Regions from separate parts of the Streptomyces sp. NPDC057694 genome, predicted to be linked through region 3. Evidence: riboswitches for the same ligand, from Rfam matches in the RefSeq annotation. Region 3 holds a riboswitch; each other region holds the start of a gene.
The links. Region 3 has a riboswitch for cyclic di-AMP ahead of ACFVDP_RS05985 (peptidoglycan DD-metalloendopeptidase family protein). Riboswitches for the same ligand answer to the same signal wherever they lie in the genome.
Positions count from the first base shown of each region.

Region 1: linked by a shared signal. The riboswitch ahead of ACFVDP_RS13690 (C40 family peptidase) and the one ahead of ACFVDP_RS05985 (peptidoglycan DD-metalloendopeptidase family protein) in region 3 are both predicted to bind cyclic di-AMP.
Region 2: linked by a shared signal. The riboswitch ahead of ACFVDP_RS17810 (M23 family metallopeptidase) and the one ahead of ACFVDP_RS05985 (peptidoglycan DD-metalloendopeptidase family protein) in region 3 are both predicted to bind cyclic di-AMP.
Region 4: linked by a shared signal. The riboswitch ahead of ACFVDP_RS11385 (NlpC/P60 family protein) and the one ahead of ACFVDP_RS05985 (peptidoglycan DD-metalloendopeptidase family protein) in region 3 are both predicted to bind cyclic di-AMP.

Region 1 is NZ_JBHVIX010000004.1:335,582-338,779, reverse strand. It holds gene ACFVDP_RS13700 (ATP-binding protein) at 100-555, shown strand; gene ACFVDP_RS13695 (DUF6328 family protein) at 563-1,060, opposite strand; gene ACFVDP_RS13690 (C40 family peptidase) at 1,152-1,625, opposite strand; cyclic di-AMP (ydaO/yuaA leader) riboswitch at 1,629-1,830, opposite strand; gene ACFVDP_RS13685 (hypothetical protein) at 2,166-2,474, opposite strand; gene ACFVDP_RS13680 (ATP-dependent Clp protease proteolytic subunit) at 2,482-3,117, opposite strand.
Region 2 is NZ_JBHVIX010000006.1:330,160-333,357, reverse strand. It holds gene ACFVDP_RS17815 (aldo/keto reductase) at 1-510, opposite strand, end outside; gene ACFVDP_RS17810 (M23 family metallopeptidase) at 645-1,682, opposite strand; cyclic di-AMP (ydaO/yuaA leader) riboswitch at 1,694-1,830, opposite strand; gene ACFVDP_RS17805 (PP2C family protein-serine/threonine phosphatase) at 2,046-3,155, opposite strand.
Region 3 is NZ_JBHVIX010000001.1:1,308,260-1,311,457, forward strand. It holds gene ACFVDP_RS05980 (SGNH/GDSL hydrolase family protein) at 1-302, opposite strand, end outside; gene ACFVDP_RS05985 (peptidoglycan DD-metalloendopeptidase family protein) at 514-1,260, opposite strand; cyclic di-AMP (ydaO/yuaA leader) riboswitch at 1,266-1,465, opposite strand; gene ACFVDP_RS05990 (tyrosine-protein phosphatase) at 1,817-2,614, shown strand; gene ACFVDP_RS05995 (DUF6126 family protein) at 2,643-2,789, opposite strand; gene ACFVDP_RS06000 (helix-turn-helix domain-containing protein) at 2,786-3,198, opposite strand, start outside.
Region 4 is NZ_JBHVIX010000003.1:337,225-340,422, reverse strand. It holds gene pcrA (DNA helicase PcrA) at 1-1,394, opposite strand, end outside; cyclic di-AMP (ydaO/yuaA leader) riboswitch at 1,738-1,904, shown strand; gene ACFVDP_RS11385 (NlpC/P60 family protein) at 1,912-3,096, shown strand; gene ACFVDP_RS11380 (hypothetical protein) at 3,114-3,198, opposite strand, start outside.

The DNA.
Region 1 (3,198 bases), on a different contig from region 3:
CCAAGTGGCACGCTGGCGCGAAGCAGTAGCCGGGGCCGGTGAATGAAGGATCCGCGGCGGGCGGTCGAGCGGCCCCGACAGGAAAGGGACGACTTCGCCATGGCAGACCACCAGGAAGCATCAGTAACACTGCCGAGCGATCCCGCGTCGGTCTCGACGGCCCGGAGGTACGTGAGCAACGTGCTGACGGAGTGGGGCATGCCGGGTGACGGCGACACCGCCGACACGGTCCGGCTGATCGTCTCCGAACTCGCGACGAACGCGGTGCAGCACACCCGCGGTCTGTCCCCCACCTTCACCGTCGAGCTGGAACTGGAGCGGGACGAGCGGCTGCGGATCGGCGTCACCGACAGCCATCCCCGCTACCCCAAGCGGCTGCCCGCCGCGGTGCAGCAGGACAATGGGCGCGGCATGGTCATCATCCGCTGTCTCACGGCCGAGTGCGGCGGCAGACTCTCGGTCTGTCCGACGCCCGAGGGCGGCAAGACGGTGTGGATCGCACTGCCCTGGAAGAGCACCGCGGCCGGCGGAGACATCCGCCCGGCCAGCCGCTGAGCGCGGGTCAGCCGGACGCCTCGTCGTCCGGGGGCGCTGCCCGCCCGGCCAGGGACCGGCGCAGGAGCCCGGGAAGAACCCCCCACAGCCCCACGCACACCAGGAACGTTCCGGCGCCCGCGGCGATGCCGCCGCCCCGGCCGACCGTCACATCGACCACGAGCAGCACCGAACCCGTGAGCGCGAGGGCGAGCGCGGCCATGCCGCAGGCGGCGAGCCGCGACGAGACCCGTACGATCCGGGACTTCGCCCCCAGCTGGAACAGCACCCGGTGCAGCGCCGCGGGCGCCATCAGCAGCGCGGCCGCCACGACCGCGAGGAGCAGCGTCGTCACATAGACGGCGCGCTGCACCGTGTCGAGTGCGGGAAAGCGCTGGGTGAAAGCGAGCGTGAGGAGAAAGGCGAACAGGAACTGCACCCCGGTCTGCGTGACACGGAGTTCCTGCAGAAGCTCGCCGAAGTTCCGGTCGGCTCGCTCCAGGGGCGTCTCGTTCCGTTCGTCCATGCTCTCCAGGTAACCCCTTCCGGCCGGTCGAGGCATGGTGGCGGGCCTGGCGCCCGGCCCGCCACCATGAAAAGGGGGCGACGGTGCCGGGTCAGCGCACCCGGCCGTACCAGACGCTCTTGGTCCAGATCTTCTGCAGCTTCACCACGTCCCCGGTCTTCGGGGAGTGCCACATGCGTCCCTTACCGGCGTAGATGCCGACGTGGTAGACGCTCCGGCCGGAGTGGAAGAAGACCAGGTCACCACGCTTGCGGTGGGATGCGGAGACATGGCGGGTCTTGTTGTACTGCTGCGCGGCGGTGCGGGGCAGCTTCTTGCCCGCCCGCTTGAACGAGTAGAGCGTGAGGCCCGAGCAGTCGAACCGGCGCGGCCCGGTGGCGCCCCACTTGTACGGCGCTCCCTTCTTCGAGGCCGCGACCTGGAGTGCCTTGGTCGAGGCCACGGCCGCCGACGCCTCGGGCGCGGCACCGGGGACCATGAGCCCGGCGCTCGCGACGGCGAGGGTCAGGGCCGAGGCGGTGCCGGCCCGGGTCAGCAGCGAGGGGACACGATTGAGCGCGGACATGCGCAACCCTTCGTCAGCCGCCTGCGAAGGATGACCTGTCGGGTTCGGGCTGGCGAAGATGCCCGGCCGCGGGACGCGGCTTCACCCCAAGGACTGCTCGCAGCGGCTGCTGCGGCGGCCCGTCGTGCCTGGGTCCTCCACTCCTGCCGATCCACTCCTGTCGACCTGGCATCCGGGCGGCGGCAGGACTCGGCGTCCGCACGGACCGCCCCGCCGCGGTGGCGGGGGCTTGTCGTCGGAAGGGATCTTGACCCACCTCTGAGGCGAAAGCCGAGCTGAACCGGCGGTAAGTGAGGCTCCTCACGCTTGACCCGTTCAGGTGGACAGTGCGGCTTTCGGGAACCGGCGGCCAGCCGCGACCATGCCCGCACCAGGGGCGGAACCGAAAATTCCGGGATGCGCCTACCGCCGTCGCGCAACTCTTACGGTCTTCAGGGTCTACGCACATCTACGCCATCCGGCGGTACCCCATCTGGGCCGTTTCGCAGGGGACGCGGACGACTTGGCCGCCAAAGGACGTCGGACGACTTCAACTGTCCGTCAGGTGACGTTTTCTGGCGGCAAAGTGACTGCCCGTGTTCGCCTCTCCCCGTCCAGAACGCGCAGCGCCCGCTCCAGGGTCGCCGCGTGCACCCGGCTCTCGCCCCGCTGGTGCATCAGGGTCAGGGCGTCCCGGAGCGCCGTCGCCCGGCTGACCAGCGCCTGGGCCGCGCGCAGGCCCCGATACGTGTCGTCGCCGCGCGCGGGGTTGATGCGCGCCAGCAGATCGACCACGGCCAGATAGCTGTCCACCAGCTCGCACTCGGCGCGGGTCAGCGCGGGCAGCGGCGGCAGTTCCGGTGGATACACGGCCGCCTCACCTCGCGCCCGGTGCGCCGTGCGTGTTCTTGCGGTTCTGCAGGACGTGATCCACCAGGCCGTATTCCAGGGCCTGTTGGGCCGTGAGTACGGTGTCCCGCTCGATGTCCGCGCTGATCCGCTCCGTCGGCCGGCCCGAGTGGCGTGCGAGCAGCTCCTCCAACTGCGCCCGCGTGCGCATGATTTCCCGGGCCTGGATCTCCAGGTCCGTGGGCTGTCCCTGGGCCGGCTCCGGCAGCGCGGGCTGGTCGAGCACCACGCGCGAGCCGGGGAGCATCATCCGCTTGCCCGGCGCTCCCGCGGCCAGCAGCACCGCGGCGACGGACGCGGCCTGTCCCAGACAGGTCGTCTCCACCTCGCAACTGACGTACTGCATCGTGTCGTAGATCGCCGTCATCGCGCTGAACGAGCCGCCGGGGGAGTTGATGTACAGCGAGATGTCCCGCTCCGGCGCCGTGTACTCGAGGTGCATCAGCTGCGCCATCACATCGTTCGCCGAGGTGTCGTCGATCGGTGTCCCGAGGAAGACGATGCGCTCTTCCAGGAGCTTGGAGTAGGGGTCGAGCGTGCGCTGGCCCGACGCGGTGCGCTCGGTGAACTCGGGCAGGACATAACGGCCGGACGGGCGGGTCATGGTGCCTCCAATGGCGATCCGGGCGCGGTGGACGCCGCCCCTGTAAAAAATGTACAGGACGTACATCACGTACGATGGGGA
Region 2 (3,198 bases), on a different contig from region 3:
GTCCAGCGACTCCTGGAGCCGCTCCGGCGAGATGTTGGAGACGGCGATGTGCCGCACCTTGCCCGCCTTCACCAGCTCGTCGAGCGCGCCGATGATCTCGTCGACCGGGATCGTCTCGTCGTCGTCGAAGTGCGTGTAGTAGAGGTCGATGTAGTCGGTGTCGAGGCGGCGCAGCGAGGCGTCGGCGGCGGCCTTGATGTTGTCGCCGCGCAGGCCGGGGAAGTCGGGGTGGCGGCCGACCTTGGTGGCGATGACGACGTCGTCGCGCCGGCCGCGCGCCTTGGCCCACCGGCCGATGAGGGTCTCGGACTCACCGCCCTTGTTGCCCGGCGCCCAGGACGAGTACGAGTCGGCGGTGTCGATGAAGTTGCCGCCGCCCGCGACATAGGCGTCGAGCACCTCGAAGCTGGCGGCCTCGTCGGCGGTGAAGCCGAAGACGTTGCCGCCGAGGCAGAGCGGGAAGACGTCGAGGCCGGAGGAGCCGAGGGGGCGAAGTACGGAAGAAGTCATGCTCCAGTCCAACACCCTTCCGGAGCATGGAATTCCGTGGGGACGGCGGTACGCGTCTCAAGGGCAGGCAAAACCGGCAGCCCTGGCGTCGGGGGGTTGCCGCCAGGACCGCCGGAGTTCTCGGAGAAGGCCCCTCAGGGCGTCAGGCCCCGCTCGCGCAGCCAGGCGGCCGGGTCGATGCCGGTGGCGTCCCCGCCGGGGTGGACCTCCAGGTGGAGGTGGGGGCCTGTGACGTTGCCGGTGGCGCCGACACGGCCGATGACATCGCCGGTGGTGACCTTCTGGCCGGCGCTGACATTGATCGACGACTGGTGGCAGAACCACAGCTCGGTGCCGTCGTCGAGGGTGATGACCGTGCGGTAGCCGTACGCGCCCGCCCAGCCGGCCTCGGTGACGGTGCCGGAGTGGACGGCGTAGATCGGGGTACCTGTGGAAGCGGCGAAGTCCAGGCCCGTGTGATAGCCGGAGGACCACATGGCGCCGGGCTGCCCGAAGGTGCCGGTGATCGTGTAGGAGGCGACGGGGAGCTTGAAGCTCTTGGCCAGCTTGGCGAGGCGCTCGGCCTCGGCCTTCTTCTTGGCCTCTTCCTCCGCCTTCTTCTTGGCGGCGGCCTCCTTCTTGTCGGCCGCCTCCTTCTTCGCGACGGCCTCGTCGGCGGCCTTCTTGGCGGCGGCCTCCTCGGCCTCCTTCTTCGCGGCGGCGTCGGCGGCGTCCTGCTGGGTCTCGGCCTGGGCCAGGATCCGGGTGCGCAGCGCCTCGCCCGCGTCCGACGTGCCGTTGCCGACCGTGGTGAGCGGGGTGGCGGCGGCGCCGGAGTCGGAGCTGTCGGAGCCGTCGGATATGAGCGCGCCGACGCCGGGCAGCGACTTGGCCGCGGGCAGCGAGTCCTTCACGGCCGAGAGGTCCGGCATGGAGATGTGGACGGCGGGCTTGCCGCCCTGCGCGGTGGCGATGCCGCCCGCGCCGACGGCGGCGATCACGCCGACGCCGAGAACGGTGGAGCTGCGTGCGAGGCCGCCGCGCTGGCGGGCCACGCGGTGCCTGCCGCGGACGGGGCGGACGGACTCCTCGGTGGGGTTCCACTCCTCCCAGCTCTCCGGCTGGGGGCCGAACGCGTCGTTCGACGGATCCTTCAATGAGGAGAACTCGGGGGCAGGCCGGTTCGACGCCACGGGGGCGCTCTCCTTTCCTTCCTTCTCGCCTACCGGGTTAGCTGACGGGTTCGGAGCAGGAAGGTCTCCTACGAGCACCAAAAGATGCCCGATTCACCCCAAGTTGGTGGTTCCCCGGCTCCCTTGCGGGATTAAGCGCGTGCGCGCGGAGCCATCGCTGGTGACGGCTGGGACGACCGCGCTGCGTTATCGAACGTTAATAGACAGCCGACAGTAATTCCAAGCTCTTCCTACTGATCGTTCACGTCCTGGCCCGGGATTTAACGGGTCAAGGCCGGGCGGAACGGGTCGACTTGACCGACGGTGTGAACCGGCCACGTTTCTGACGGTTCGTCAATTGTTATCCGCGGCATCTGCGGAGAGTCACGGCCGCCGTACGGCGAGGAGCGCCATGTCGTCCGTCGCGCCGCCCCCGGTGTGCGCGCGCACCTCGGCGGCGAGGGAGAGGAGGAGTTCCTCGGGCCCGGGGAAGATCCGCCCCGACAGCCGGGCCGCCGGATCGTAGAAGACGCCCGCGGCGTCCCGCGCCTCGGAGAGCCCGTCGGTGTAGAGCAGCAGCGTCGCCCCCGCCGGGAACTCGGCCTCGGCGACCCGGTCCGGCCAGGACCCCAGCTCCCCCATCCCGAGCGGCAGCGCCCCCACGCCGTCGACGATCGGGATCATGTGTACGGTGCCGTCGTCGAGCAGCAGGATCGGCTCGGGGTGGCCGCGGTTGACGACGCGGACGCGGGAGTCGCCGTGCGGGATCTCGGCGAGCACCGCGGTGGTGAAGCCCTCGAAGTCGTCGATGCCGTCGCGCCGGGTGCCCTCGCGGGCCAGGGCCCGCTCCAGGCGCAGGGCGACCGCCTCCAGGCTGCCCTCCTGCTCGGCGGCCTCCCGGAACGCCCCGATGACGACGGCGACGGCGGAGACCGCGCCCATGCCCTTGCCCCGGACGTCACCGACGACGATGCGCACCCCGTGCGGGGTGTCCTGGACGGCGTACAGGTCACCGCCGATGAAGGCGCCGGCCTGCGCGGCCTCGTAGCGCGCGGCGATGGCGAGGCCGCCGATCCGGTCGGCCGGTTCGGGCAGGACGGCGAACTGGGCGGCCTGCGCGATCCGCCGGGCGGAGTCCAGCTGTTCGTTGCTGCGCCGCACGATCTGGTTGATGAAGCAGGCGAGCACGCAGACGGTCGCCACGGTGGCCATCTCGGTGACGATGTCGGTGCCGACCCGCTGGGTGTATCTGAAGTGCACGACGAGGATGGCGAGGATCGACCCGAGCCCGGCCAGGATCGTGCTGCGCAGCGGGAAGAACGGGGCGGCGACCAGGGGCGCCGCGCTGAACAGCGGAGCCCCGGAGAAGCCGGAGGGCGTGACGTACTCGTAGCAGGCGCCGCCCACGATCAGCAGAACCGGCAGCACGCGCAGGAACCACCGGGTGCCGACGCTGTCCGCCACCGATCTGTGCCGCCCTCCGCGCTTCCCCACCGTTCGTCTCCTGCCACGTCCGCGCCCGGTTTCCGGCGTCTCG
Region 3 (3,198 bases):
TTCTCGAAGCGCTCGGCCACGTCGTCCGGGTCGGTGCCGGGCCGGATGATGTCGTTGCCGCCGGCGACGAAGGTCACCAGGTCCGGGGCGAGCTCGACGGCGCGCGGGATCTGGTCCTCGACGACCTGGTCGAGGAGCTTGCCGCGCACGGCGAGGTTCGCGTACTGGAAGGTGTCCTCGGGGGCCCGGTCGTCCAGGAGGACGGCGAGCCGGTCGGCCCAGCCGACGAAGGTCCCGTCGGGGCCGGGATCCCCGACGCCCTCGGTGAAGCTGTCCCCCACCGCGGCGTACGAGCGGATCAGGCCGCCGCCGTGCGTGTCCGTCGTCTCGGCCGGGTCCGCTGCGTCCGTGAGTGCTCTCGATTCGTTTGCCACGACCACACATCTTTCACCCCGAGGTGTGACCTACGCGACCGTAACCAGGGGTTGACGAGTGGTGACAAAACACACCCGGCCCCCAGGGAATATCTGGGAGCCGGGTGTGACGCGTGTGTCGCGTGAGATGTGCCGCAGGTCAGAGGGTGACGCCGTGGCTGCGCAGGTAGGCGACCGGGTCGACGTCCGAGCCGTAGCTCGCGGTCGTGCGGATCTCGAAGTGCAGGTGCGGTCCGGTGACGTTGCCGGTCGCGCCGGAGAGCCCGATCTGCTGACCTGCCGTGACCGTCTGGCCCGCGGAGACGCCGACCGAGGACAGGTGGGCGTACTGGGAGTAGTAGCCGTCGGCGTTCTTGATGACGATCTGGTTGCCGTACGCGCCGCCGTCGCCCGCCGAGACGACGGTGCCGTTGCTGACGGCCTTGACCGAGGTGCCGGTGGAGACGATGAAGTCGGTGCCGGTGTGGTAGCCGCTGGACCACATGGCGCCGGACGAGTGGTACTGGGTGCCGATGGACCCCTCGACCGGCTTCACGTAGCCGCTGCCCGAGGTGTCGCTCGCCTGGGTGGCCGTGGTGGACGTACCGCTCGCGCCGCCGACGGTGAGCTTGGTGCCGGGCGTGATCAGGGACGCGTTGGCGCCGATGACGCTCTTGTTGTCCTGGTAGAGCTGCTTCCAGCCGCCGTCGACGCCCTGGCTCTGGGCGATCTTCGCCAGGGTGTCGCCGGACTTCACGGTGTACGTGGTGGTGCCGGAGTCGGCGGCCTGCGCTCCGGTGGCGCCGATGAGGGGCAGCGCGAGCGCGGCTCCTCCGACGGTGGCGAGGGCGGCGGCGCGGGTGGCGCGGCGGGTCTTCGGACGGCGGTGCTTCGCCTGTGCGGACATGACGCTTTTCCTCTCCGTCGCCTGCGAGGTGAGCTGTCGGGTTCGGACTGGAGATGTCCGGCCGGATCCCGGGAAGGAGACCGGCTGCACCCCGAGCCACGTCGGGAAATCCCTCGGCGGCGTACTGCCTGTGGGTCCCCCGCTCCTGCCGTCACGGGTCGTTGTGGGAATTCCGGGCGGCGGCAGGATTAGGCGTTCCGTCCGGTGTGATGGGTGACCGTAAGGCAGCGGAACCGGCCGCGACAAACATCGAATTCGAATTCCGGGGCTTTCATTGATCATCTGAGAGATTTCTGTGTGACCCTCTGTCGCCTCTTCTCCTTTACCAGCGCCATACCTGCGGGAATTCCGTCGTCCGGCCGCCACGAGAACAACCACGCACCGTCACCTCTATGAGCCCGCTCACGCGGACGTCCACAATCCCCGCTCACTTAGGGACAGTTGACCCAGAACTGGACATAACAGACGGATGGTTGCCTGCGGAATCCATGTCGTATCGTCAGGTGCAGGCCCACCGGCGAGCGGCGCCGGAGCGCCCGAATTCGGAGGAGCCCCCGTGACGCAGCACGCCCCGTCCACCGAGCCCGAGCTGACCGCAGTGCGCAACTTCCGCGACGTGGGCGGCCTGCCGACCGTGGACGGCGGGCGGGTGCGGCCCGGCGTGCTCTTCCGCAGCGGTCACCTCGCGCACGCCACCGCCGAGGACGCGACGTTCCTGTCCTCCCTCGGCCTGCACACCGTCTTCGACTTCCGCAACGCGGCGGACCAGAAGCTGGAGGGCGCCGATGTCGAGCTGCCCGGCGTGCGCAATGTGAATCTGCCACTGTCCGACCCGGCCGACGGCGCCGAGTTCTGGAAGATGGTCCGCGACGGCGACCTCGACCAGCTGCGCGCCCTGCTCTCCGACGGGCGAGGGGCGCAGCGCATGATCACCTCGTACCGGTCCATCATCGGCGACCGCACCGGCGAGCACAGCCGGGTGCTGCACGCGATGGCCGAGGACAGCACGCCCGCCCTGATGCACTGCGCGGCAGGCAAGGACCGCGCGGGGCTGTCGATCGCCGTGACGCTGCTCGCGGTCGGCGTCGAGCGGGACGCCATCGAAGCGGACTACCTGAAGTCGAACGAGAAGCACCGCCGCTACAAGGTCCGCCGGGGCAGCGGGTCGGGCGACGCCTACTCCCCCGAGATCATGGAGCTGCTCTCACCGCTCTTCGACGCCCGCGCCGAGTACCTCCACGCGGCCTTCGACACCATCGAGCAGACGTGGGGCACCACCGACCGCTACTTCGCGGAGGGCCTGAAGCTCAGCGAGGCCGACCGCGACCGGCTGCGCGAGCGGCTCGTGGACTGATCCGCCCGGAGCCCGGAGCGGGGTCGCCTCAGCGGTTCCCGCCCAGCGTGAACAGCAGGTAGACGAACGCGGCGAAGGCGTGTCCCACGAATACGTAGATCACGATCCGCACCCAGAGACCGCGCGGCAGCTTGTCCTCGATGTCGCGGCCACCGGGCCGCTGTGCGTCGCTCATGACATGCCTCCCAGGCACAGTGCGGTGGTCGGGCTCTGCAGCAGGGTGTGGACGAAGAGCAGCTCGGCCCCGCCGCTGTCCGCGGCCGCGATGCGGTGCGGGGTGAGCGAGTCGAAGTGGGCGCTGTCGCCCGGCCCGAGCCGGTGGGCGGTGTCCCCCAGGCGCAGCCGCAGCCGCCCTTCGAGCACGTAGAGCCATTCCTCGCCGGGGTGGACGCGCACGATGTCGCCCTGGGCGCCGTACGGGACCCGCACGCGCAGCGCCTGCATCCCGCGGCCGGAGGCGCCGGCCTGGACATAGGTCCAGCCGCCCGCCTCGGTCGCCTCCATGGATCCGGCGCGCACGACGGAGTCGCGATCGGCGGGGGCCTCGCCCAGCAGTTCGGAGACCGTCGTACCGTAGGTGCGGG
Region 4 (3,198 bases), on a different contig from region 3:
CGCAGATAGGCCAGGACGTCCCTGACCTCCTTGCGCTCGTAGAAGCGGACGCCGCCGACGACCTTGTAGGGCAGTCCTACGCGGATGAAGATCTCTTCGAAGACACGGGACTGCGCGTTCGTCCGGTAGAAGACGGCGACGTCGCCGGCCCGGGCGTCGCCCGCGTCCGTGAGGCGGTCGATCTCGTCGGCGATGAACTGGGCCTCGTCGTGCTCGGTGTCCGCGACGTAGCCGGTGATCTGGGCGCCCGCTCCCGCGTTCGTCCACAGGTTCTTCGGGCGGCGCGACTCGTTGCGCTCGATGACCGCGTTGGCCGCGGAGAGGATCGTCTGCGTGGAGCGGTAGTTCTGCTCCAGCATGATCGTCGTCGCGTCCGCGTAGTCCTCCTCGAAGTCGAGGATGTTGCGGATCGTGGCGCCGCGGAAGGCGTAGATCGACTGGTCGGCGTCACCGACGACGCACAGCTCGGCCGGGTCGCTGTCGGCCGGGCCCACCAGCTCCTTGACCAGCGCGTACTGCGCGTGGTTGGTGTCCTGGTACTCGTCGACCATGACGTGGCGGAAGCGGCGGTGGTAGTGCTCCGCGACGTCGGGGAACGCACGCAGCAGGTTCACCGTCGTCATGATCAGGTCGTCGAAGTCCAGCGCGTTCGCCTCGCGGAGGCGGGACTGGTACATCGCGTAGGCCTGGGCGAGGGTCTTCTCGAAGCCGTCGGCCGCCGTGCTCGCGAAGTCCTCCTCGTCGATCAGCTCGTTCTTCAGGTTGCTGATCTTCGCGCTGAAGGACTTCGGCGGGAACTTCTTCGGGTCCAGGTCCAGGTCGCGGCAGACGAGCGCCATGAGGCGCTTGCTGTCGGCCGCGTCGTAGATCGAGAAGGAGGACGTGAAGCCCAGCTTCTTGCTCTCCCGGCGCAGGATGCGCACGCAGGCGCTGTGGAAGGTCGACACCCACATCGCGTTGGCCCGCGGGCCGACGAGGGCCTCGACGCGCTCCTTCATCTCGCCCGCGGCCTTGTTCGTGAACGTGATCGCGAGGATCTGGCCCGGGTGGACGCCGCGCTCGGCGAGCAGGTACGCGATGCGGTGCGTCAGGACGCGGGTCTTGCCGGAGCCGGCGCCCGCGACGATGAGCAGGGGCGAGCCGCCGTGGACGACGGCCGCCCGCTGATTCTCGTTCAACCCCTCCAGGAGGGATTCCGCGTCGACGGCCGGGCGCGGGGCGCCGTCCCGGTAGTACGCGTCCCTGGCCGGTGGCACGTCGAACTTCCCGCCGAACAGATCGTCCGGGATCGGCTCCGGCGCGCTGTCGTGGGCGGGGTCCTCGGGCGGCGGCGGGGGCTGCTCCGCGCCGCTCTGGAGGCTGGCCAGGAAACTGTCGTCAAAGAGGCTGCTCATCGCCGTACGAGTCTAGGCCGCCCCACTGACAGAGCGCCGCCGCCTTTGCGATACCGGGCCTCCGCCGCCGTGCGGGAGCGCGGACGCGGCGTGTTCCGCATGACGCAGATCACTCGCCGCTCCCCCGGCCGCGGATCATGCCGCCACATCGGCACACAGCCGGATAAACAGACCGAGAACCGATCAAGAAATGGACGCGCGGCACCCCTCGGGTCCCCCGACCGCAGCAAGGTCACGAAAATGTATCGGGCATATCGCACATCAACCTTCACAGCAGCAACACGAGTTGGCTACCGTGCTGCGCGGGCCGTCCGTCCCCCCGCCCGCGATCGTCGCGGCGAGCGGGCAGCCCCCGCTGAGTTCCGTACGCCGTGAGGCAGGGAACCGGGGACCCACCGACCTTGGGGTGAATCGGCTCGACGGCCCGGCAGTACCGGGCGGTGGAGCGTAGGGCGACCTTCCTGGCCCGAACCCGACAGCTAACCCGGTAGGCGGATGACGGAAGGAGTCGCCAGCCTTGGCGTCGCACCGCAAGCCGCGCAACCGGTCCCGACTCGCCGGCGGTCTTCGCACGACCCCCGCGATCGGCATCACCACCGCCGCCCTCACCTCTGTCGCCCTGCTCTCGCAGACGGCGCAGGCCGCTCCCGCGCAGCCGGACCGGCCGAGCCTGGAAGAGGTCCAGAAGAAGGTCGACACCCTGTACCGCCAGGCCGAGGTCGCCACGCAGAAGTACAACGCGGCCAAGGAGCAGACCACCGGCAAGAAGCAGCAGGTCGACCGGCTCCTCGACGACATCGCGCAGCGCACCGAGAAGATGAACAAGGCCCGCCAGGAACTGGGCCGGTACGCCGCCGAGCAGTACCGCTCGGGCGGGATGAGCGACACCGCGACGATGTTCCTCGCCGACAACCCCGAGGACTACTTCGCGCAGGACCAACTGCTCAGCCGGATGACGAACGAGCAGAAGAAGGCCGTCGACGACTTCCAGGACGAGCAGCGCAAGACGGCGAAGAAGCGCACCGAGGCGCAGGAGAACCTGCGCCAGCTCGCCGGTTCTCAGGAGGAGCTGCAGAGCTCCAAGGAAGCCGTGCAGACGAAGCTGTCCGACGCGCGGCAGCTGCTCTCCAAGCTGACCGCCGAGGAGAAGGCGCGGCTCGCGCGGATCGAGAAGGCCAAGGAGGAGGCGGCCCGGAAGAAGGCTGCCGAGCTGGCGCAGCAGCAGAAGGAGGCCGAGGCCGCCAAGCAGAAGGCGGCCGAGGAGAAGGCCGCCCAGGAGGGCGCGTCGGGCTCCGGCTCGACGGGGTCGTCATCGGGGTCGTCCGGTTCGTCGTCCGGCTACGCCGCCAAGGCCGCGCAGGCCCTCGCCTTCGCCAAGGCCCAGGAGGGCAAGCCGTACGTGTGGGGCGCCACGGGCCCCGACTCCTACGACTGCTCGGGCCTGACCCAGGCCGCCTGGAAGGCCGCCGGCATCACGCTGCCGCGCACCACCTGGGACCAGGTCGAGGTCGGCACGACGGTCTCGCTCTCCGACATCCAGCCCGGCGACCTGGTGTTCTTCTACGACGACATCAGCCACGTCGGCCTCTACCTCGGCGACGGGATGATGATCCACGCCCCGAAGCCGGGCGCGTACGTGCGCGAGGAGTCCATCTACTACGACGGCACCTCGTCGATCCACAGCGTGGTGCGCCCCGCCTGAGCGGAGCCCGGACCGTCTCAGGTCCAGAGCACCGCGATGAAGATGTTCGCGACGGTGAGCGCGCCGACCGTCGCGAACAGGCCCTTCTCGGCCTTCTCCTCG